Regions from separate parts of the Pseudomonas syringae pv. tomato str. DC3000 genome, predicted to be linked through region 3. Evidence: predicted binding sites of a transcription regulator. Region 3 holds the regulator's gene; each other region holds the start of a gene.
The links. Region 3 encodes FliA, which starts transcription of late flagellar genes. Its sites were predicted from a motif close to CTAAAGTTTNNNNNNNNNNNGCCGNTAA; they were not measured.

Region 1 (7,864 bases), 540 kb from region 3:
TGCCAGCGACTGTTGTTTTGGCGTCACGTCGGTGCGTGGCACCAAAGTACCTGCGCTGAGCCTTTCCGAAGTGCTGGGGCTGGATCATCAACGTCAGACGTCCAAGCCGCAGTTGCTGCTGTTGACCGCGCCGGATGGCCGTGTGTGCGGCTTTGGTTACGACCGCATGGTCGCCATTCAGCGTCAGGACCCCGACAGCCTGCTGGCTGCGCCGGGTTATGGCCTGCCGCACCCGGAGCTGCTGGCCGGGGTGATGAACCTTGAGGAAGGCCAGCAGGCGTTACTGCTCGACCACCCGATGCTGTTGCAGCGACCGGAAGTCAAAAGCTACACCCAGGTTTACCAGCATGACGTCAAACCGGCGCAAGCCTCGCATGACGTGACCAAAGCTATGCTGCGCCATGCCTGCCTGCTGTTCGACGCGCCGACCCGCTTTGTCGCGCCGTTGAGCCAGATTGTGGAGATCATGAGCGTGCCGCAACAGCTGATCGGGCTGTTGCAACCGGCGACCCACCTGCTGGGGCAGTTCAATCTGCGTGGCGAACAAGTACCGCTGATTTGCCTGAGCAGTCTGTTGGGTGAAGGCACGCAGCCTCAGGACGACGTGTCGCGAGTACTGATCGTGCGCGGCGAGCGCTCCTGCTTCGGCTTTGCGGTCAGCCGGGTCGAGGCGATCGACGCCTTCAATCAGTTTGATCCGGCCATGCTTGATCAAGGCTGGCAGGCCAATACCGGCAAGGGGATCTCGGTCAACGACCGGGTGCGCTCGCTGGTCAGCGTCGGCAGTCAGGAGCGCAGCTGGCGCGCAACCCTGCTCGACCTGCAAGGGCTGGCCAGGCAACTGGAGCGCAGCGTCAACCAACGCAGCGCGGCCGTGCAATCGGTCTGAACCGAATGCTCCGCGTGTGGCCTTATTACCTATACACACGCGGAGGATCCGACCATGACCGAGAAAAAAGACGAGAAGAAGCCAGAACCGGCAAGCGACGTACCAGCGCATTCGACGCCGGAAGAAAAGGAACGCCTGAAAGACTTCAACAAGGATGGCATTCCGCCTGGGGTCTGCTGATTGCCCTGACGTCTGTTTTCCGAAGCGCCCGGCCTTTTTCAGGCCGGGCGTTATCGTTTCAGGGCTTTATGACTCATTCACCACTGTTGGCGAACGCCAGCAGCCCTGCACCTTCCATCCGGTAACGCACCCATTCGCTTTGCGGCTCTGCACCGATCGCTTCGTAAAACCGGATAGCGGGCTCGTTCCAGTCCAGCACGCTCCATTCGAGGCGGCCGCAATCGTTGGCCACGGCTTCGCGAGCGATGTGTCGAAGCAGGGCGCGGCCTGCGCCGACGCCGCGCTGCTCAGGGGTGATGTACAGGTCTTCCAGATACACCCCGTTACGCCCCAGCCAGGTGGAATAGCTGTAGAAATACACGGCGTAGCCAATGGGCTTGCCGTCGTACAGGCACATCAGCGCGCTGGCAGGTGCATTGTCAGCAAACAGAGACTTCTGAATGTCTTCGGCACTGGCCTTGACTTCATGCCCGGCGCGCTCGTAGATCGCAAGTTCGGTGATGAATGCCAGAATCTGACTGACGTCAGCGACAGTGGCAGGGCGGATTTCGAGGGGCACGGAGGCACTCCTTGGCTGATGGGCGCAGCATGATAGCCGCAGTCGTCAGTCAGTCGATAGTCACGCGTCGCGCAGCAAGTCGTTGGCGTTGAGCAGTTGGTAGACGATCTGCGGGCGTGCTTCCAGAGCGCTGCGGATTGCGCTTGCGACCAGTTTGCGTGTCTTGCGGCACAGCCCGGTCTTTTTCTCGACGACAATGCTGATGCCGCGCATGGTGCGCACTTCGTTGAAGCCCGGTGCGATTTCAATGCGCACGCCCAGTTGCTCGAAAATCCTGCGCTGCATGTGCTGCAGATCTTCCAGGCTTTCGACACGGCCCAGGCGTTCGAGCAGCGTGATTTCCGCGTCACGGGTCAGCTTGAGTATGCGCCGGTCGGCATCCTCGGCCTCCAGCCGTTCGCGCTCGCAGTCGCAAGCGCCGGGCGGGCAGGGGTTACGGATTTTGACGGGTGGGTTCATGGACGCAGCATAGCGATGGATGTGGGCTTGTGACCACACCCATTTACAGCAGATCAGTTAGGCCACTTCATCTCGCCCTTGATGACCTTGGCACTCAGTTCCAGCGAGCTGGGCTCGGCCAGTTGCGGCCAGGCTTTCTGCATGGTATCGATCAGGGCCTTGGCGTCCTTGGCTTTGGCCGCTTGTTGTTCAAAGGATTTCAGATAGTCGGCGGTGAAGGCAACCGCTTGGGTGCCTTGAGGAATCTGCCCGAGGTAATGGCCTGGGATCACGGTGGCCGGTTTCAGCGCTTCGATGCCCTTGAGTGTGGCGAGCCAGTCCTGACGGGACTTGGGGCTCTGTGTGTCGGCTACCCAAACGTGAATGCCGCTGGACACCACGACGCCACCGACGACGGCCTTGAGCGATGGAATCCATACATAGCTGCGTTCCGGAGCCGTGCCTGTCAAACCTTTGATCTCCAGCGGCTGACCTTCGAGGGTCAGGTGATCACCCTCCAGCACTTCGGGCAGCACCAGTTTTTCCGGGGCGTTGTCTTTCAGGATGGGGCTCCAGTAGGCAAGCTTGCCTTGCATCGAGGCCTTGATCGCTTTGACGGTAGGCGCGCTGGCAACGATTTTTGCATCGGGGAAAGCCGCTTGTATGACCTCCAGACCGAAGTAGTAATCCGGGTCGCTGTGGCTAATATAGACAGTGGTGAGCTTCTTGCCGGTGGCCTTGATCTTCGCGACCAGCGCCTGAGCATCGTTGCGCTGAAACTGCGCATCGATCAGCACCGCATCATGCTTGCCGGTGACCAGTTCTGAGGACACCGGGAAGATGGCTTTTTCGGCCGGGTTGTAGACCTCGATCGCCAATGGGGCGGCAGCGTGGGCGGCGAGCGGGAGCAACGTAGCGAGGGGCAGGGCGGCGAGGGACAGGGCAAGCAGGGAGTTGCGCAACATGAGGCACGACCTTTGGCGGGCAGGACTGAGGCCCCTATCTTAAGTTGCTTTAAATGAAACAAAAGCCTCAGTATTGGCAACTATAGATTGCTTGAATCGGACGAATAATGGATCGCATCACGGCGGCGAGGGTGTTCATCGCCATCAACGAACGCGGCAGCCTCATCGCTGCCGCCGAAACGCTGGATATGTCCAGAGCGATGGTCACCCGCTATCTGGCGCAGATGGAACGTTGGGCGGGCGCAAGGTTGCTGCACCGCACCACCCGTAAACTTGGGCTGACGGCGCCGGGGCAGGCGACATTGCTGCGTTGCCAGCAGTTGCTGGAGCTGGCCGATGCCGTGCCTCTGGCCGCCGACACACACGTCGACGAACCGCGCGGCATGGTGCGCATTGCCTGCTCACAGTCCCTGGCGCAGGCGGTCCTGGCGCAGGCGGTCACCGCCTACCTGCAGCGCTATCCCGGCACGTCGGTGGATTTTCAGATCGGCAATGAAGCGGTGGACTTGGTGAGTGAACGCATCGATCTGGCCATCCGCATCACCAATCAGCTGGACCCCAACCTGATCGCTCGACCGCTGGGGCATTGCGATTCGCGGGTTTGCGCGTCGCCGGCGTACCTCGCTGCACACGGCACGCCGTCCAGGCCGCAGGAATTGAGCGCTCATAATTGCCTGACCTATTCCTACTTCGGTAAAAGCCTATGGGAGTTCACCCGTCAGCACACGCAGCTCAGTGTGCCGGTGGGCGGCAACCTCAGCGCCAACGATTCAGTTGTATTGCTGGAAGCCGCAGCGGCAGGCGCGGGTATTGCCTTGCAGCCGGTGCATTCGGTAGCGCCGTTGATTGCCAGCGGCAAGTTGATTGCGCTGATGCCCGACTATCAGCCACGCGCGCTGGGGATACACGCGATCTACACCTCACGGCATCACCAGTCAGCGACCCTGCGTACCCTGCTGGATTTTCTGGCTGAGTGGTTTGCGAGAGGGTGAGGCCTGCTCAAGACCGGACGCGGAGCGTCGCACGATAGTGGGTTATCGTTGCCTACGCTCCAGCAGGAATGCAGTTCTCTATGCTCTGTGTCGCACGATAGCGGCGGTTACCGCCGCGCTACGCATCAAGTCTTGAACTTGCGCACCAGGCCGTCGAGTTCGCTGGACAGTGTCTCCAGGCTTCTGGAGTCGGCGCGGGCCGAGTCCGAAAGGTCGGCGATCAACTGAGCATCGCCATGGATCTGGCTGATGTGGCGGTTGATGTCCTCGGCGACCTGATGCTGTTCTTCAGCGGCAGTTGCGATCTGGGTGTTCATGTCGCGAATCACATCCACCGACTCACGAATCTGCCCAAAACTGCTACGTGCCTGCCCGATCTTGGTCACCGACTGCTGCGACACTTCAAGGCTGGAATGCATCTGTTGCGCCACCGAAGCAGTGCGTCTGGCCAGGTTGCCCAGCAGGCTGTCGATCTCGGCAGTAGAGTCGGCGGTGCGCTTGGCCAGCGCGCGAACTTCGTCGGCCACCACGGCAAAGCCGCGACCCTGTTCACCCGCGCGCGCCGCTTCAATGGCTGCGTTGAGGGCCAAAAGGTTGGTCTGTTCGGCGATCGAGCGGATGGTGTTCAAAATCGACTGAATGCCCGTGCTGTCTTTTTCCAGCTGGGTCATGTCCTTGGCTGAGCGGGCCAGTTCTTCGCTCAACTGATCAACGCTGCGCACCGCATCATCAATCTGCCGCTGGCCTTCGCGGGCCTGTTGCTGACCGCTGTCGGCGGAATCGGCGGCCTGGCTGCAGGAGCGGGCGACTTCGTTGGAGGTGGCGACCATCTCATGGAAGGCGGTTGACACCATGTCCACCGCCTCGCGCTGACGCCCGGCGGCTTCGGCCATGTCGTTGGAGACACGGGTGGAGCTGTGCGATGCCTCGAGAATTTTCCCGGCGGCCTGACCAATATGCTGGATCAGGTTGCGAATTGCAGTGAGGAACTTGTTGAACCAGCCCGCCAGCTGCGCGGTTTCGTCGGTGCCACGCACGGCGAGGTTCTGGGTCAGGTCGCCTTCGCCACCGGCAATGCCTTCAAGGCCAGTGGAAACACTATGGATCGGACGCACGATGACACTGGCAAAACTTGCCCCGACAATCGCGAACACCAGCGCCAGCACGGCAGCGATGATGCCGATCAGCCAGGTCAGGCGAGTGGCCGAGGCCATCACTTCGTCTTGCTTGATCAGGCCGATAAAGTTCCAGCCCAGTTGCTCGGAAGGGTAGACGTTGGCCATGTAACGCTCGCCATTGAGCGTCAACTCGACCAGACCACTGCCGGTTTTTGCCAGTTCGGCGAAACCGTCGCCCAGTTCACCCAGCTTCTTGAAGTTATGCTCTGGCTGTTTGGGGGCGACCAGCACTGTGCCGTTCTTTTCCATCAGCATCAGGTAGCCGCTTTCACCCAGCTTGATCTGCTTGACGATGTTGGTCAGTTGCTTGAGTGACACGTCGATGTTGACCACGCCACCGGGGTTGCCGAGCTTGTTGGGGATCGCCCGGATGGTGCTGACCAGCACCGCATCATCGTTGGCCCAGTAGTACGCATCGCTGCGCACAGTCTTGCCTGCATTGGCCATTGCGGTCTTGTACCACGGCCGGACACGCGGGTCGTAGTTGCTCATTTTCGGGTCGTCCGGCGTCATGATGTAGCTGCCGTTGATCAGACCGTAAGAAACGTAGGCGTAGGCCGGGTGGGCCTTGGCAATGCTGGCGAACAGCTCGGTGGCCTGTCTGTCGTTTTCCGACTGCGCGGTAGCGGCGGCGCCCATATAGTTACGAAAGTCATCGCTTGCACCGGCGATCAGCGGGTGCGCAGCGATGTAGTTGACGTTCTGCGTGATGCCGTCGAAGAACAATTGCATGGCGTTGTCGACCTGACGAATTTCCCGCCCGCTGCTGTCGACAAAGTCGCTGGTCGCCTTGTCGCGCAGGTTCACAATTACAATTGCAGCCACGACCACGATGGGCAAACACGCAATCACTGCGAAAGCCCACGTCAATTTCTGTTTGATATTCATTTGAGCTCCGGAGTCTATTACTACCGCAAGTGTCGGGCGCTGCATGGCTGCATGGCTGCATGGCTGCATGGCTGCATGGCTGCATGGCTGCATGGCTGCATGGCTGCAGTCTGTCGCGCCGAGCCTTCACCCGGAGCTTTGTCTCATGGTCTACCGAGAATGCAACGGCTTGTTGCCAGGATTCTTTAGGCAGGATGGCGCTAACGGGTATGTTTGTCGTTTCTGGGTCAGGGACGTGCCGCACGCCCTGACAGGTAAGTCGATTTTTACAGGCAGCGCCCGCCAAACTCGGTCATGGCGTCCAGCATCGCGTCCTTGAAGTACGCCAGCGAGGCGCGATCAAAGAGAATCTGCATACGAGGCCCGGTTTCTGCACCGACGTTGATGACGATCACGTTGATCCGCGCCGCCGAGGTCTGCGCCACCGAGCCGGGGCCGAAGGCCTGCGGGCGCAGGTCCACGCCGCACACTTTGGCCATCACCTGCGCAATGCACGCGCCACTCAGTTGTAGCCAGGCGTGGCTGTCTTCACGGGGCAGCAGGTAATTGGCGCTGTGGTCCAGTTCCCAGCGAGCTTCTTCATCGGCGATACGCTGCCCTTGATCAAGCCGGCTGCCCAACAGCAGGTACTCGGTCAGTGACAGACGAGCAACGTGGCTGCCGTCGGGCTGGGTAATGGCGCGATTGGGCGTCTCGGGCAGGCTGAAACCGCGTGCGGTCAGGTAGTCGGCCGTTTGCGCACCGCGAAACCCCACGCGTGGCAGGTCGGTCAGGTCTTCCAGTGTGCAAAGTGAGGTGGCATCAAGTTCGACAGGGCGGTCTGTGGTAAGACTGGTCATGGTTCAGAGCTCCTGGCGCTGGTTTTCAGGGTCGAAAAAGGGCAGTTTCACGACGGTGGCCTGAACCACCACGCCGTCTTCGACGCGGATCGGAATCTGCTGGCCGGGCGTGCTCTGATCGAACGCGGCGTAGGCCATGCCGATAATCATGTCGAGGGTTTGCGAGTACTCGCAGGAGGTGACATTGCCGCTGATGTCCGCGCCTTTGAGCACCAGATGGCCCTCAAGCGGCAGCGGGCTGGCTTTGGGCAGGGTGAAACCGACCAGTTTGCGCTTTTGCGGCAAGGCTTCGAGGATGTCCACCGCGCGGCGGCCGACGAAGAACGGCTTGGTTCGACTGACCGCCCAGCCCATGTCGATCTCGCCGGGATGCGTCATGCCATCGGTGTCCTGACTGATGATCACATGGCCTTTTTCAAGGCGTAACAGACGCTGGGTCTCGACGCCGAAAGGGCGCATGTCGAACGCCTTGCCCGCTTCGCTCAGCGCATCCCACAGCTTGAGGGCATGCCGCGCCGCAACGTGGATCTCGTAGCCCAGTTCGCCGACGAAGCCGACTCGCAGCAAGCGTGCCTTGATGCCTGCAACAGTGCCTTGCCGCACGCCAAGATAGGGAAAACCCTCGGTAGACAGGTCAAGATCGCTGCACACCTGCGCCAGCACCTTGCGTGAATCCGGGCCTGCCACGTTGACCGCCGCAATGGCCGCCGTGACGTTGGTGATGTCCACGTTCAGACGCCATTGCGCGTTCCACTTGAGCATCTGCTGATAGATACGATCCACGCCGCTGGTGGTGGCGGTGACGTAGAAATGCTGTTCGGCAAACCGTGCACACACGCCGTCATCGATCACCACGCCCTGTTCGTTGGTCATCAATGCATAGCGCGAACGCCCGACTGGCTGCTTGAGGAAGGCGAAGGTATACATACGGTTGAG
Region 2 (7,864 bases), 700 kb from region 3:
GCAGCCGCTGGCTGGGTTGCTGGTTGCGCTGCTGGCCGCTCCGTTGGGTATTCGTCAGGTAATCCTCATCCTCGCTGCGCAGACCGCTTTGCTGGGCCTCGCCGCGCTGTGGCTATTCGGGGGATGGCGAACCCGACGCTGATCGAAGATCCTCAATGAGGGTGCCTACACCTGATCGGCCGCAGGCACCCCGGATGAGATCAATACTCTCAGATCACACCGCAAGCAGCACGGTCACCGCCGCCGCCCAAAGGTTTAGGCATGTCGGCGTGGTTATCGCCGCCGGCATGAACCATCAATGCATGGCCTTTGATTTCGGACAGTTTTTTCAGGCGCGGTGCCAATACCGGATAGTCGGCAGTGCCGTCAGCCGTGACGTACAACGCGGGCAGGTCGCCCAAGTGACCTCGCGCATAAGGCCCCAGGTGTTTGCCGGTCTTGGCCGGGTCAAAGTGACCACCGGCCGCCAGTGCCGCAACCTTCACGCCGTCCTTGGTGCCTGCCTCGCAACTACCGTTTTCATGCACGTGGAAACCGTGAATGCCCGCAGGCAGACCGTTCAGCTTTGGGGTGAACAGCAAGCCGTACTCTGTTTCGCTCACCGTAACGCTGCCGATCAGTTTGGGCGCGCCGTCAGCGCTGACCAGATTGATCGGAACGTCCAGCGATGCTGCCTGAACGCTGAGGGAAAAGGCGCCAAGAAGGCCAAGCAAAAGATGAGGTTTCATAGGTTTTAATGCGTCCCTGATCTGTTGATCGAAGTGAACGTTGCTCTGAGCGGCGTGAATCGGTACGCCACGCAACGTCATTGATGTCACAGAAGGTGAGACCACAGGCGCGCACTTTGATGCAAAAAGATGAGCGAGAAGCGCTCGGGGAAGTGATGCAAAACTTCACACTGGCCTGCCAACACAGGTTGGCAAGCCAGTGAGTTCAGTGAGCGCCGGGCTGCCAGCGCTACGACTGGCTTCAGATATCCAGGCAGATCTTGCCGAAATGCTGGTTGGTTTCCTGATACTTGAACGCTTCGACAATGTCGGCCATCGGGAACGAACGGTCCATGACCGGGCGCATGCCGTTGGCGTCAATCGCGCGAATCATGTCCTGCTGCTGCGTGCGGCTGCCCACCAGCACACCCTGCATGCGCAGTTGCTTGACCAGCGCCGGAACGAACTCCAGCTGACCGGCCACGCCGCTGAGAATGCCAATGACCGAAATATGGCCGGCAACCCGTGCTGCGTTCATGGAATGCTGCAGCGTCGATGGGCCGCCTACGTCAATGATGTGGTCCACACCGCGCCCGCCGGTGAGCTTGCGGGCCGTTTCGCCCCAGTTGCTGTCCTTGCGGTAGTTGATCAGATGGTCGGCGCCCATCGCCTGCAGACGCTCCAGCTTTTCATCGCTCGAAGAGGTGGCGATAACCGTAGCGCCGACCATCTTGGCGAATTGCAGGGCGAAGATCGACACGCCGCCAGTGCCTTGCACCAGCACGGTATCACCGGCTTTCAACGAGTCATCGACCATCAGCGCACGCCATGCAGTCAGGCCGGCAGTGGTCAGTGTGGACGCCTCGGCATGGCTGTAACCCAATGGCGCGCGGGTGAACGAGGTTGCGCGAGCGGTAACCTGTTCACGGGCATAGCCATCAACGCCGTCGCCAGGCACTGTGACAAAGCCTTCAACCAGTGGCTCACCGCTGATCCATTCAGGGAAGAAGGTGCTGACGACCGAGTCGCCCACCTTGAACTCGCTGACGCCCTCGTCGACCGCTGTCACCACACCGGCACCGTCGGCCATGGGAATGCGCTTCTCAGTCGGTGCCCACATGCCGGTGACAACGGCGAAATCGTGGTAGTTGAGCGAGTTGGCGTGCAGGCGCACGGTAATTTCACCGCTTTTGGGTGCCAGCACTTCGCTTTCGCCAACGCTGACCTGATCGTAGCCGCCGCCAGCCTGCACGTAGATGGTTGTGTTGCTCATGGTCAATCTCCTATCAATTCAACATTACGCAAAATGACGAAATGTATAAATAAAACTTACAACTCTTTCTTGAGCCGATCCGCGAACCGGTCGATGGCTTGCTCGTCACGGCGGAAGTACGTCCACTTGCCAATCCTCGTCGCCTGCACCAGCCCGGCACGCTGCAGGATGGCCAGATGCGCGGACGCCGTGGAAGCCGACAGATTGGCCTTGGCCTGAATATGTGACACACACACCCCTATCGCCGGATCACCGTGGTCCTGGGGAGGAAAATGGGTTAGTGGGTCTTTCAGCCACTCCATGATCAACATGCGAGTGTCATTGCCGACCGCTTTGATTTGCTCAAGAATCATGGGGTGCAACATTACGCCTTTTTACGAAATGTTCAACCCCCATGCAGAAATACACATGGCACAGAACGTGATTGCCGCTTCACATCGGCATGCCGGATAAAGCACTCTGTCGGCACTTATAAAATCCGCTACGCAGTCGCGAGCGCACTTCGTATCAAAGCCAGGACCGTCTCATGATCAATCTGAAATACAGCGTATTTAGCGCCCTGCTTCTGGGCATGGCAGCGATGGCTCAGGCCCAGGAATCAGCGTCGCATCTGGACAAGGTATTGCAGACAGGTCAGTTGGCGGTCTGCACCACAGGCGACTACAAACCCTACTCCCTGCTGCGCGAAGACGGTGAACACGAAGGAATTGATATCACTATGGCCCGCTCGCTGGCCAAGAGCCTGGGCGCGACTGTGCAATGGGTGCCTACCACCTGGAAAACCCTGCTGCCGGATATGGTTGCCGGTAAATGCGACATTGGCATGGGCGGCATTTCGGTCAGTCTGGAACGCCAGAAGAAAGCCTTTTTCAGCAGTACGCTGGATGTCGATGGCAAGATCCCGCTGGTCCGCTGTGAAGATCAGGCCTTGTATCAGACTGTCGAGCAGATCAATCAACCGTCAGTGCGCCTGATAGAACCGGCCGGTGGCACCAACGAGGCGTTCGCACGCGCCCATCTGCCCAATGCGTCTCTGGCGTTTCACGATAACAAGACCATCTTTCAGGAGTTGCTGGACAAGAAAGCCGACGTAATGATCACCGATGCTTCCGAAGCACTTTATCAGCAGAAACGCATGCCCGGCCTGTGCGCAGTCAACCCGACCCATTACATGCAATACGGCGAGAAAGCTTACCTGCTGCCACGCGATGACGTGACCTGGAAAAGCTACGTGGACCAATGGCTGCATCTGAGCAAGGCCACCGGTGAATATCAAAAGGCGTTGGGAGAGTGGCTGGCAGTGCCGACACAACTGTAAAAAGCATATCATTTTGCCATTATTTAAAGCTTGGGTCGGGGACGCCGATAGTGTTTGAACCTGTGATGCATTTCGCACGGCTTCTGATTCTGTAAGCGCAAACCTATAGGGAAACCCTCATGTCCCAGACCCAAGCGGCCCATGCTGGCCTCACCGTAAAACAGCGATTGATGGCCTCGACCTTCGCCATCATCGTCGCGTTTGTAGCGCTATCGGTTTTCATGATCCATACACTCAAGACATCGACCGAGAACGTCGACGCGCTCTATAACCGGGATTTCCTGGCAACCGAGGCGGTGAACAATATCGACGGCGCGCTGACCCGCGTGGACATCAACATTCTGCGCATGATCGCCATCGGCAATCCGGAGCAGACCGCCGGCTGGAAGAATGAGAACGAAGCCGCTTTCGCCAAACTCGATGAACTGACCGTGCAGCTCGGCAAGAACACCGCTGAAACGCTGGATGTTACGCTCACTCAGCAGTTGCAGCGCGATTACGCAAAGCTGCGTGACGGCATGCGCCATCAGACAAGCGTTATCCAGACGGGTGATATCGCCGCCGCCGCCACTATCAACCGTACCGAGGTCAAACCGTTTGCCGAGCAGGTGTTCAAGACCCTGCAGACCCTGCGCGAGCAAGGCAAGCAACATGCTGGCGAGCGTTTTGAGGCGCAGGAAGGCAGCGCCAACCAGGCCAGCAAACTGGCCATCGGCGCCACGCTGGTGATTGCGATACTGGGTGTTATGGTAACGCTGCTGACCATACGCAGCATTCTGGCGGCCATTGGTGGCGAACCCTCAAAAGTGGCCACTATCACGCGCACCATCGCCAAGGGCGACTTGAGTAGCACCATCAAGGTCAATGCCGATGACAACACCAGCGTCGCTGCTGCCGTGGTTGCCATGCAGACCCAACTGCGCGACACCCTGCAGCAGATTTCAAATTCGGCAACCCAACTGGCCGCCGCTGCCGAAGAGATGACGGCCATCACCGAAGACGGCGTTCAAGGCATCCAGCGACAGAACAACGAGATTGACCAGGCCGCAACGGCTGTCAATGAAATGACCAGCGCAGTGGAAGAAGTCGCTCGTAACGCCGAACACACCGCACGCTCGTCAAGCAATGCGACCAGCGCGGCGCAGGCCGGTCTGGGGCTGGTCAAGAAAACCGCCAGCGCGATCAACACCATGAGCACCGACGTACAAAAAACGGCCACCTTGATTGGCGAGCTGGCAGGTCAGTCGCGCGACATCGGCAAGGTGCTGGATGTGATTCGTGGTCTGGCCGAGCAGACCAACCTGCTGGCCCTCAACGCCGCGATCGAAGCCGCTCGCGCAGGTGAAGCCGGACGCGGGTTTGCCGTGGTGGCGGACGAAGTTCGTGCTCTGGCTCACAGAACCCAGCAATCAACCAGCGAAATCGAACGTCTGGTGACCAACATCCAGAGCGGCACTGAGCGGGCTGTGGGCTCGATGCGTGGCAATACCGAACTGGCCAGCGAAACGCTCGTTATCGCCGAGGGCGCCAATGACTCTCTGACCGCCATCAGCGCGGCGGTGAGCGAGATCAACGACCTCAATCTGGTCATTGCCAGCGCCGCGCAACAGCAGGCGCACGTGGCACGGGAAGTGGATCGCAACCTGGTCAACATCCGTGACTTGTCTGCGCAATCCTCATCGGGCGCGCAGCAAACCAGCAGTGCAAGCCGTGAGCTGTCGACATTGGCGCTGAATCTGAACAATATCGTCGGGCGCTTCCGCCTGTCCTGATCCGACACGCACTCTGCACGCTGCCACAGCGCGCAGAGTCCGCCCCTTCCGTCCTTTTCTGGCCAATCTGCACGTCTGCCTACATATTTTGTTGCAAGCCCCTCGCGCCTGAAATAGCGTGGTGTCCTGGACGAACAAGGACGGCCCGCATGAAGCCCAGCAAGCCCATCACCCGCGCATTCTGCGTCGAATTACAACAAGAGTTGTCGATTGCCGCTGCCCGCCGCGAGTACTTTTCCCAGGAACCGCCACGCAAGCGCTTCGAGTTTCTCTGCTCCAACGAAGCTTGCAGAGCGCTGGGCGCTAAAGTGACAGGGGTTCGCTACGACGTGAAGCCACAGGACAACCCGACCTTTGTCGCTGCGCATTTTCGCGCCAACCCGCATCACGATCATCATCCGGACTGTGAGTGGGTGGATGAGAGCGCAGATGAAAAGCCGGACATCCCGGTTGAAGAAACCGATGTTCAGACGCGCCTGCGCCAGGCCAAGCGTAAGCTGGATGATTACATCGACATATTCGACCCAACGCTCAAAGCACCGAGCAAAGAGAAATCCGGGGAAGAAAAAGCCGGTGCAGGCAACCCACAGCCCCCCGTCAGCCAGCCATTGACCGAGCCCGCGACACCCAGGGCCGCTCGCTACAGCGAAACCCGCACCAACAACCTGGAGCGCCTGGTAGACAGCTATCGACAGGCCAAGGCCGAGTTGTCACTGGACGATTTCAAGCTGTTGAAACTGAGAATTCCCGGCCAGGGCGAAGTCGCGTTGCGCTCGTATTTTCGCCATATCAAATTCGCCAAATCGGGCGACAACGGCCGCGTACTGTTTGGCGGCGGGCTGATAGAACAACGCTACGGGCAGGGCTTCAAATTCAAATTCTTCGACCGCCTCGACGGCAAACTGGTGACCCTCTACGTATCACCTGCGCAAATGCAGGCCTACCGCTCCAGCCGCTACATCAGCGAACTGCTCAGCCATGCGGATGAGGTAAAGTTCTTCACGGTGTACGCACTGGGCACCGTCACCCAAAGCCCGTCAGGCAAGAGCTACAGCGTCGAGGTCGATGACCTGCGGCACCTGGCAATTGTGCTGGGGCCAGCGAAAGAGCTGGTTGAAGAAGGGAAGGCTGCGGGGGGTGAGTGATGCTCATGCCCTGATAAAACGCATGCCAATGCAGAACATTGGCATGCGAACAGCGGGTTTTTATCAGACCTTGACGATCCAGCCGGCGGGCGGCTCGATGTCACCGGATTGCACACCGGTCAGTTCCTTGTACAGACGCTGGGTAACCGGGCCGACGTCGGTCTGGCTGTAGAACACGTGCAGGTTGTCCTGGTAGGAAATGCCGCCGATCGGGGTGATCACTGCAGCGGTGCCGCACGCGCCGGCTTCCTTGAATGTGTCGAGCTGGTCGATGAACACATCGCCCTCCTCGACCGTCAGGCCCAAACGGTTTTTTGCCAGTTCGATCAGCGACAGGCGGGTAATGCCTGGCAACACTGATGGCGATTTAGGCGTCAGGAACACATCGTCGCTGGTGATGGCGAAGAAGTTGGCCGAACCCACTTCCTCGATTTTGGAATGAGTCTGCGGGTCGAGGTAGATACAGTCCGCGAAGCTGTGTTTCTTGGCTTCCGAACCCGGCATCAGGCTGGCGGCATAGTTGCCACCGACCTTGGCAGCACCGGTGCCGTTGGGCGCAGCACGGTCGTAACCGGAGATCACGAAGTTGTTCGGCTTCAGGCCGCCCTTGAAATAAGCACCAACCGGAATGCAGAAGATCGAGAAGATAAACTCTGGCGCAGTCCGCACGCCGATGTTGTCACCCACTCCGATCACGAACGGGCGCAGGTACAGCGCGCCGCCGGAGCCATACGGCGGGATGAAACGCTCGTTGGCCTTGACGACCTGCTTGCAGGCCTCGATGAACACGTCGGTGGGTACATGGGGCATCAGCAGACGGGAACAGCTGCGCTGCATACGCTGTGCGTTCTGGTCGGGACGGAACAGGTTGATCGAGCCGTCCTTGCAGCGATAGGCCTTCAGGCCTTCAAAGCACTGTTGACCGTAATGCAGCGCGGTCGAACCTTCGCTGATGTGCAGCGTGTTGTCTTCAGTCAGCGAGCCCTGATCCCAGGCACCGTCGCGCCAATGAGACAGATAGCGTTTGTCAGTCTTGATATAGTCAAAACCCAGAGTGTCCCAGTTGATGCTTTCTTGACTCATAACGCCCTCTATCATTTTAGCGACTGCCTGGACGAGTCAGGCCAATGCCTTATTCTGCCAGATCATTCAGGCTCTGAGGCTTGAAATAAATGCAAACTGACAGGGCGTTTCTGAAGCAACGCAATACACAGGCGTCACGTCAGTTGGCCGGCTGCTTCACCGATGCCTGACGCTGGCGAATATAGGCAAGGAAGGCGTCCATGTCGGAACTGCACAAGGTTCTCGCGACGGACTTGACCTCTTCCATGGGCCAATCCCACCAGGCGGCCCGCAGCAAGAGGTCGCGAACATCCTCTTCAAAACGCCAGCGGATGAACTTGCAGGGGTTGCCGCCCACGACTGAATAAGGGGCCACATCACGCACAACCATTGCACCGGCACCGACAATGGCGCCATGACCAATTGTGACGCCCGACACAATCACAGCGTTGGCGCAGATCCAGCAGTCGCTGCCAATGACGACATCGCCTTTGCTGGGGGCGTAATCCTGGATATCGGAAACTTGCTCAACCATCGCAGGAAACGGATAGGTCGTGATCCAGTCGGTGCGATGCTCCCCGCCTAGC
Region 3 (7,864 bases):
GGTAACGAATCAGTGGATCGCTCTCAATTACTCAGTAGCGCACGCAGCAACATCACAGGCCTTGGCCGTGGTCAGTTGGGCGTTCCGTTGTTGTTGCTGATCATGCTGGCAATGATGATGTTGCCCATGCCACCGTTCCTGCTGGACGTACTGTTCACGTTCAACATTGCATTGTCCATCGTCGTGCTGCTGGTTTGCGTCTATGCCCTGCGGCCGCTGGATTTCTCTGTGTTTCCGACCATTCTGCTGGTCGCCACGTTGTTGCGTCTGGCGCTGAACGTCGCGTCGACGCGGGTGGTCATGCTTCACGGTCAGGACGGTCATGCTGCTGCGGGCAAGGTGATTCAGGCCTTCGGTGAAGTGGTGATCGGCGGTAACTACGTCGTCGGTATCGTGGTGTTCGCCATCCTGATGATCATCAACTTCGTGGTCATCACCAAGGGTGCCGGGCGTATTTCCGAGGTGAGCGCGCGCTTCACCCTCGACGCGATGCCCGGCAAGCAGATGGCAATCGACGCCGACCTCAACGCCGGCCTCATCGACCAGCCGGAAGCCAAGCGCCGTCGTGCCGAAGTGGCCCAGGAGGCCGAGTTCTACGGTTCCATGGACGGTGCCAGCAAGTTTGTACGCGGCGACGCAATTGCTGGCCTGCTGATTCTGTTCATCAACCTCATCGGCGGCATGCTGGTCGGTATCTTTCAGCATAATATGACCTTCGCCGATGCGGGTCGCGTTTACACCCTGCTGACCATCGGTGACGGTTTGGTGGCGCAATTGCCATCACTGCTCCTGTCCACCGCTGCCGCGATCATGGTGACCCGTGCTTCCGGTTCGGAAGAAATGGGCAAGCTGATCAATCGCCAGATGTTTGCCTCACCCAAGGCGCTGGCGGTATCCGCCGCGATCATGATCGTGATGGGGCTGGTGCCAGGCATGCCGCACTTCTCCTTTATCAGCCTTGGTCTGGTGGCCGCAGGTGGCGCATACCTGCTGTGGAAGAAAGACAATCAGGTGAAGGTCGAGGCGCTGGCCGAAGTGCAGCGTCAGCAGGACCTGCTGCCGTCGCCGACTCGCGTTCAGGACTCCAAGGAGCTGGGCTGGGATGACGTAACCCCGATCGATATCATCGGCCTGGAAGTGGGTTACCGTCTGATTCCGCTGGTGGACCGCAATCAGGGTGGTCAACTGCTGGCGCGGATCAAGGGTGTGCGCAAGAAACTGTCACAGGAACTTGGCTTTCTGATGCCCACCGTACACATCCGCGACAACCTCGATCTGGCACCCAGCGCTTACCGTCTGACGCTGATGGGGGTGATCCTCGCCGAAGCCGAGATCTATCCGGATCGCGAACTGGCGATCAACCCCGGTCAGGTGTTCGGCACGCTGAATGGCATCACCGCCAGAGACCCGGCGTTTGGCCTGGAAGCCGTCTGGATCGAAATCAGCCAGCGCAGTCAGGCGCAGTCACTCGGTTACACCGTGGTAGACGCCAGTACGGTAGTGGCAACCCACTTGAACCAGATTCTCTACAAGCACTCTCACGAGCTGATCGGTCACGAAGAAGTCCAGCAATTGATGCAATTGCTGTCCAAAAGCTCGCCCAAGCTCGCTGAAGAGCTGGTGCCTGGCGTGCTGTCCCTGTCGTCGCTGCTCAACGTGCTGCAGGCGTTGCTGGCCGAGCACGTACCTGTGCGGGATATTCGCAGCATTGCAGAGGCTATCGCCAACAACGCCGGGAAGAGTCAAGATACCGCCGCTCTGGTGGCCGCCGTGCGTGTCGGTCTGAGTCGCGCAATCGTCCAAAGCATTGTAGGCGTTGAGCCGGAGCTGCCTGTTATCACTCTGGAACCAAGGTTGGAACAGATATTGCTCAATAGTTTGCAGAAGGCTGGTCAGGGTCAGGAAGAAGGCGTTCTGCTTGAACCGAGCATGGCTGAAAAGCTCCAGCGTTCGTTGATTGAAGCGGCCCAGCGTCAGGAGATGCAAGGGTTGCCGGTCATTCTTCTGGTAGCAGGTCCTGTCCGGGCGATGCTGTCACGATTTGGACGATTGGCTGTACCGAACATGCATGTTCTGGCGTACCAGGAAATACCGGACAACAAGCAAGTAACCATCGTAGCGACTGTCGGGCCGAACGGCTGAGGTAGTGAGTCATGCAAGTTAAGCGATTTTTCGCCGCCGATATGCGTCAAGCCATGAAACTGGTTCGCGATGAGCTGGGCGCCGAGGCGGCCATCATCGGTAACCGGCGCATTGCCGGTGGCGTAGAGCTGACTGCCGCTCTGGATTACAAGCTGTCTGCCCTGGCGCCGCGTGTGCCGAATATGGAACTCGAAGACGAGCTGCGCAAGACTCAGTCGCGCATCGTCTCCGCTCAGGCCGAACTGAACAACCGTAGCGACAGCGATGCGTCGATCAACCTTCAGCTGTTTTCCGGCAAGCCGGTCAGTGCTGCCGACACGCATATCGAACCGACGCTCGAAGAGCCGCCACGCCCGTTTGCCTACGCTCCCGCACCGGCTGCAGAGCCTGCTGGCGGTCAGCGTGCCTTTGACTCGATGCGCTCTGAATTGAACGGCCTGCGCGAGCTGCTGGAAGTCCAGCTCGGCTCCCTTGCCTGGAACCAGCTACAAGGCAGCCGTCCGCAGCAGGCCAACCTGTGGCGCCGTCTGCAACGCGTCGGCCTGTCCGGCCCGCTGTCTCGCGATCTGCTGTCGATGATCCCGGACATCGACGAGCCTCGTCAGGCCTGGCGCATGTTGCTGGCCCATCTGGCCCGCATGATTGCTGTACCGGACATCGAGCCGCTGGAAGAGGGCGGAGTGATTGCCATGGTCGGTCCTGCCGGTATGGGCAAGACCACCACTCTGGCCAAACTGGCGGCACGTTATGTGTTGAAGTACGGCCCGCAGAATATCGCCCTGGTCAGTATGGACAGTTTCCGCATCGGCGCGCAGGAACAGCTCAAGACTCTTGGGCGCATCCTCAACGTGCCGGTCACCCATGTCGATCCGGGCCAGTCGCTGGTTCAGGCGCTGGAGCCTTTGCTGCGCAAGCGCGTGGTGCTGATCGATACCGCCGGGCTGCAGGCCAGTGATCCTGCGCTGCGCATGCAGCTTGAAAGCCTGGCAGGGCGCGGCATCAAATCACGTAACTACCTGGTGCTGGCGACGACCAGCCAGAAGCAGGTGCTGACCGCTGCGTATCACAGTTACAAACGGTGTGGCCTGGCCGGATGCATTCTGACCAAGCTTGATGAAACAGCCAGCCTGGGCGAAGTCCTGAGCCTGGCGATCAGTCACGAGTTACCGGTGGCCTACCTCACGGACGGTCCACGTATTCCTGATGACCTGCACACTCCACGACGTCATCAACTGGTGAGTCGTGCGGTGAGTGTGCAGATGCAGGATGAGCCTAGCGAGGAAGCGATGGCGGATATGTTTGCTGACCTCTATCACACCCCTGGCAAGAGAGTGGGTTAAGTGATGGATATTTTTGGAATGTCCCTGCGTCAACGGTCTGCCATGCGGTGTTCATTTGCGAACGTGCAGCCCTTGATGTGGTTTCGGTCTACGCAAGACAAGGTAAAGAAATAACATGGGCAGCATGCATCCCGTACAGGTTATCGCGGTGACCGGTGGCAAAGGTGGCGTCGGTAAGACTAACGTGTCAGTGAACCTATCACTGGCCCTCGCCGAGCTTGGCCGGCGCGTCATGCTGCTGGATGCCGATCTTGGCCTGGCCAATGTCGACGTTCTGCTTGGGCTGACGCCTAAACGCACGCTTGCCGATGTGATAGAGGGTCGCTGTGAGTTGCGCGACGTTCTGTTGCAGGGGCCGGGCGGGGTTCGTATCGTGCCTGCGGCCTCTGGCACCCAGAGCATGGTGCACCTGTCACCGGCCCAGCATGCCGGCCTTATTCAGGCGTTCAGCGAGATTGGCGACAACCTCGATGTGCTGGTGATCGATACCGCTGCCGGTATCGGCGAGTCGGTGGTCAGCTTCGTGCGCGCCGCTCAGGAAGTGCTGCTGGTGGTGTGCGACGAGCCCACGTCGATCACCGATGCGTACGCCCTGATCAAACTGCTCAATCGCGACTACGGCATGAACCGTTTCCGGGTGCTGGCCAACATGGCCCAGAGCCCGCAGGAAGGACGCAACCTGTTCGCCAAACTCACCAAAGTGACTGATCGTTTTCTTGATGTTGCCCTGCAATATGTAGGTGCCGTGCCGTACGACGAGTGCGTGCGCAAGGCGGTACAAAAGCAGCGTGCCGTCTACGAAGCATTCCCGCGTTCCAAATGTGCGCTGGCTTTCAAGGCCATTGCCCAGAAGGTTGATACCTGGCCGTTGCCAGCCAACCCGCGGGGTCATCTCGAGTTCTTCGTTGAGCGACTCGTTCACCAGACCAGTGCGGGGCCTGTGCAATGACTGCGAGCGGCTACCAGATGTACAGCAAAACCTCCCGTAATTCGCAGTACGAGTTGATCGAGCGTTATGCGCCGCTGGTCAAGCGTATCGCTTATCATCTGCTGGCGCGCTTGCCGGCCAGTGTGCAGGTCGAGGATCTGATTCAGGCTGGTATGATCGGCCTGCTCGAGGTTTCCACCAAGTATGATTCCACCAAGGGTGCGAGTTTCGAGACCTATGCCGGTATTCGCATTCGTGGTGCAATGCTCGATGAGGTTCGCAAGGGGGACTGGGCACCTCGCTCGGTTCACCGCAATACCCGTATGGTCAGTGACGCAATTCGCGCAATTGAAGCTAAAACCGGTCGTGACGCTAAAGATCACGAGGTTGCGGCCGAACTCCAGTTGAGTCTTGATGATTATTACGGGATTTTGAATGACACCTTGGGCAGCCGCCTCTTCAGTTTCGACGACCTGCTGCAGGACGGCGATCATGAAGGGCTGCACGAGGACGGCGCAAGCGGTTCGCTTGAGCCATCACGCGACCTGGAAGACGAGCGCTTCCAGGCAGCGTTGGCCGATGCAATTGCCAATTTGCCAGAGCGCGAGCGTCTGGTGTTGGCGCTGTACTACGACGAAGAGCTGAACCTCAAGGAAATCGGAGAGGTTCTTGGTGTCAGCGAATCTCGAGTCAGTCAGTTACACAGCCAGTGCGCAGCTCGTTTGCGAGGGCGTTTGGGGGAGTGGCGAGCGCGTTGACGGCAGTGCGCGACGTTTGTCGTGCGTTGTCTGCATGCCGGCTGTGCAAAGCGTTACGTGGTAGCAGGATAGACGAGGCAAGGGCCTGTCGGGCAATGTCTCGATGGGCTTTAGTCGCAGTCTTGACTGTCGTTGTGCCAAGCCCGTCGTCGTTTCGTATAGCTGGGGGTGTGCTGTGCCAGTATTGAGTGAACAGCGTGTTCAGGTGCTGAACGCGTTAAAGACTGCTTGGAGGTCGAATTGGACAAGAACATGAAAATCCTCATCGTTGATGACTTCTCAACGATGCGGCGGATCATCAAGAATCTGTTGCGTGATCTGGGGTTTACCAACACATCTGAAGCGGATGACGGTCTGACCGCATTGCCGATGCTGCAGAGCGGTGCCTTTGACTTTCTGGTGACGGACTGGAACATGCCTGGCATGACCGGTATCGACTTGTTGCGTCAGGTCCGTGCGGACGATCGTCTCAAAAGCCTTCCTGTACTGATGGTTACTGCCGAAGCCAAGCGTGAGCAGATCATTGAAGCTGCCCAGGCCGGGGTGAACGGTTATGTAGTCAAGCCATTCACGGCTCAAGCGCTGAAAGAGAAGATCGAAAAGATCTTTGAACGCGTCAATAGCTGATGCATGCCGTGAGGGCGCTATGGATAACAATGATTCGATGGCCGACTTTGAGTCGACCTTAAAAAGACACGCACAGGAACTCGTCACCAGCCTTGAAAAAGGCCGTTTCGGCGAAGCTGTGCAGCTGATCCATGAGCTCAATCAGACCCGTGACCGCGGCCTTTATCAGGAAGTGGGCAAGCTGACGCGTGAGTTGCACAGTGCAATCGTCAATTTCCACATTGATCCGCATATGCCTCAGGCCGAAGAGGTGTCGCAGATCACGGACGCGACGGAGCGTCTTTCCTACGTCGTCAGGCTGACCGAGAACGCGGCCAACCGTACGATGGATCTGGTCGAGGAAAGCACGCCGATCATGAATGGTCTGAGTTCCGACGCCAAGGCGTTGAGCGAAGACTGGGGACGCTTCATGCGTCGCGAAATCGGTGCCGAAGAGTTTCGTGAACTGGCCAAGCGCGTCGATGGTTTTCTGACGCGTACCGAGAAGGAAAGCCATACGGTTTCCGCGCACCTCAACGATATTCTGCTTGCTCAGGATTACCAGGACCTCACCGGTCAGGTGATCAAGCGCGTCACGCAACTGGTGACCGAAGTAGAGGGCAATTTGCTCAAGCTGGTGCTCATGGCCAGCCATGTCGATCGCTTCGCTGGCATCGAACATGACGAAGAATCCATCCTTGCTGAAAAAGATCCTAAAAAACATCTCGACAAGGGTGAAGGTCCGCAGATTCATGCCGATAAACGTGAAGACGTCGTATCCGGACAGGATGATGTAGACGATCTGCTATCGAGCCTCGGCTTCTAAGGTCTGTTGACGGTTAATTTTAGGGAGCACCCCATGAGCTTCGGCGCCGATGAAGAGATCCTTCAGGATTTTCTGGTAGAGGCCGGCGAAATTCTGGAGCAGTTGTCAGAACAATTGGTCGAGCTGGAAAGCCGACCGGATGATGCTGATCTGCTCAATGCAATTTTTCGCGGTTTTCACACTGTAAAAGGCGGCGCCGGCTTCCTCCAGCTCCATGAGCTGGTGGAGTGCTGCCACATCGCCGAGAACGTGTTCGACATCCTTCGCAAGGGTGAGCGGCGCGTTGATTCCGAACTGATGGATGTGGTCCTGGAAGCTCTGGACACGGTCAACAGCATGTTCGGCCAGGTACGTGAACGGACTGACGTGACTGCGGCGACGCCGGAACTGCTGGCGGCGCTGGCGCGTCTGGCCGAGCCTCAATCTGCCGACGAGGTTGCCGCTCCCGAGCCTGAACCGGTGGTCGAAGCTGTCGCGCCGGTAGCTGCATCAGCCGCCGCTGGCGATGACATCACCGACGATGAGTTCGAGCAACTGCTCGACTCGTTGCATGGCTCAAATCCGGTGTCTGTACCTGCAGCTCCGGTTGCAGCAGCCGTTGCAGCGCCTGCCAGCGACGAGATCACCGATCAGGAGTTCGAATCCCTGCTCGACCAGTTGCACGGCAAGGGCAAGTTTGCGGCCGATGTTGCTGCTGCTCCAGCGCCTGCACCTGCTGCCCAGAGCAGCAAGGCTGCGCCCGGCGACGAAATAACCGACGACGAGTTCGAAGCGTTGCTCGATCAGTTGCACGGCAAGGGCTCGTTTGACAGTGCTGTGGCCGCGCCGGTTGCCGCCGCTGGTGCCGCCAAGGCCCCGAGTGCTGCGAAGGCATCTGACGAGATCACCGATCACGAATTCGAAAACCTGCTGGACGAATTGCACGGCAAGGGCAAGTTCGAACCTCAGGCCATCGCTGCCAAGGCGTCTGCACCGGCCCCGGCTGCTGCGCCAGCAGCGGTTGCCAAGCCTGCTCCGGCACCTGTTGCCAAGGCAGAGCCTGCCAAGGCGGCTGCACCTGCACCTGCCCGGGCGCCTGCGCCTTCCGGCGAAAAACCGGTGGCCACGGAAGCTGAAACCACGGTTCGTGTCGATACCGCCCGACTGGACGAGATCATGAACATGGTCGGCGAACTGGTACTGGTGCGTAACCGTCTGGTGCGTCTGGGTCTGAACAGTGGCGATGAAGCCATGTCCAAGGCGGTTTCCAACTTGGATGTGGTCA

Region 1: PSPTO_RS12710 (methyl-accepting chemotaxis protein) is a predicted target of FliA. The motif match lies at 6,251-6,278, and genes of this name have one in related genera.
Region 2: PSPTO_RS07020 (methyl-accepting chemotaxis protein) is a predicted target of FliA. The motif match lies at 3,322-3,349, and genes of this name have one in related genera.

What each region holds. Positions count from the first base shown of each region.
Region 1 covers NC_004578.1:2,698,664-2,706,527, forward strand. Annotated here, with positions in the region: gene PSPTO_RS12685 (chemotaxis protein CheW) at 1-889, shown strand, start outside; gene PSPTO_RS30500 (hypothetical protein) at 944-1,069, shown strand; gene PSPTO_RS12690 (GNAT family N-acetyltransferase) at 1,143-1,628, opposite strand; gene PSPTO_RS12695 (hypothetical protein) at 1,689-2,087, opposite strand; gene PSPTO_RS12700 (MBL fold metallo-hydrolase) at 2,141-3,031, opposite strand; gene PSPTO_RS12705 (LysR family transcriptional regulator) at 3,139-4,023, shown strand; gene PSPTO_RS12710 (methyl-accepting chemotaxis protein) at 4,149-6,089, opposite strand; gene PSPTO_RS12715 (sarcosine oxidase subunit gamma) at 6,356-6,928, opposite strand; gene PSPTO_RS12720 (2Fe-2S iron-sulfur cluster-binding protein) at 6,932-7,864, opposite strand, start outside.
Region 2 covers NC_004578.1:1,461,442-1,469,305, reverse strand. Annotated here, with positions in the region: gene PSPTO_RS07045 (MFS transporter) at 1-142, shown strand, start outside; gene sodC (superoxide dismutase family protein) at 210-728, opposite strand; gene PSPTO_RS07035 (zinc-dependent alcohol dehydrogenase family protein) at 970-1,980, opposite strand; gene PSPTO_RS07030 (ArsR/SmtB family transcription factor) at 2,037-2,345, opposite strand; gene PSPTO_RS07025 (transporter substrate-binding domain-containing protein) at 2,507-3,298, shown strand; gene PSPTO_RS07020 (methyl-accepting chemotaxis protein) at 3,418-5,070, shown strand; gene PSPTO_RS07015 (hypothetical protein) at 5,220-6,215, shown strand; gene PSPTO_RS07010 (branched-chain amino acid aminotransferase) at 6,279-7,298, opposite strand; gene PSPTO_RS07005 (CatB-related O-acetyltransferase) at 7,438-7,864, opposite strand, start outside.
Region 3 covers NC_004578.1:2,160,473-2,168,336, forward strand. Annotated here, with positions in the region: gene flhA (flagellar biosynthesis protein FlhA) at 13-2,142, shown strand; gene flhF (flagellar biosynthesis protein FlhF) at 2,154-3,482, shown strand; gene fleN (flagellar synthesis regulator FleN) at 3,598-4,431, shown strand; gene fliA (RNA polymerase sigma factor FliA) at 4,428-5,168, shown strand; gene PSPTO_RS10285 (chemotaxis response regulator CheY) at 5,421-5,795, shown strand; gene PSPTO_RS10290 (protein phosphatase CheZ) at 5,815-6,600, shown strand; gene PSPTO_RS10295 (chemotaxis protein CheA) at 6,634-7,864, shown strand, end outside.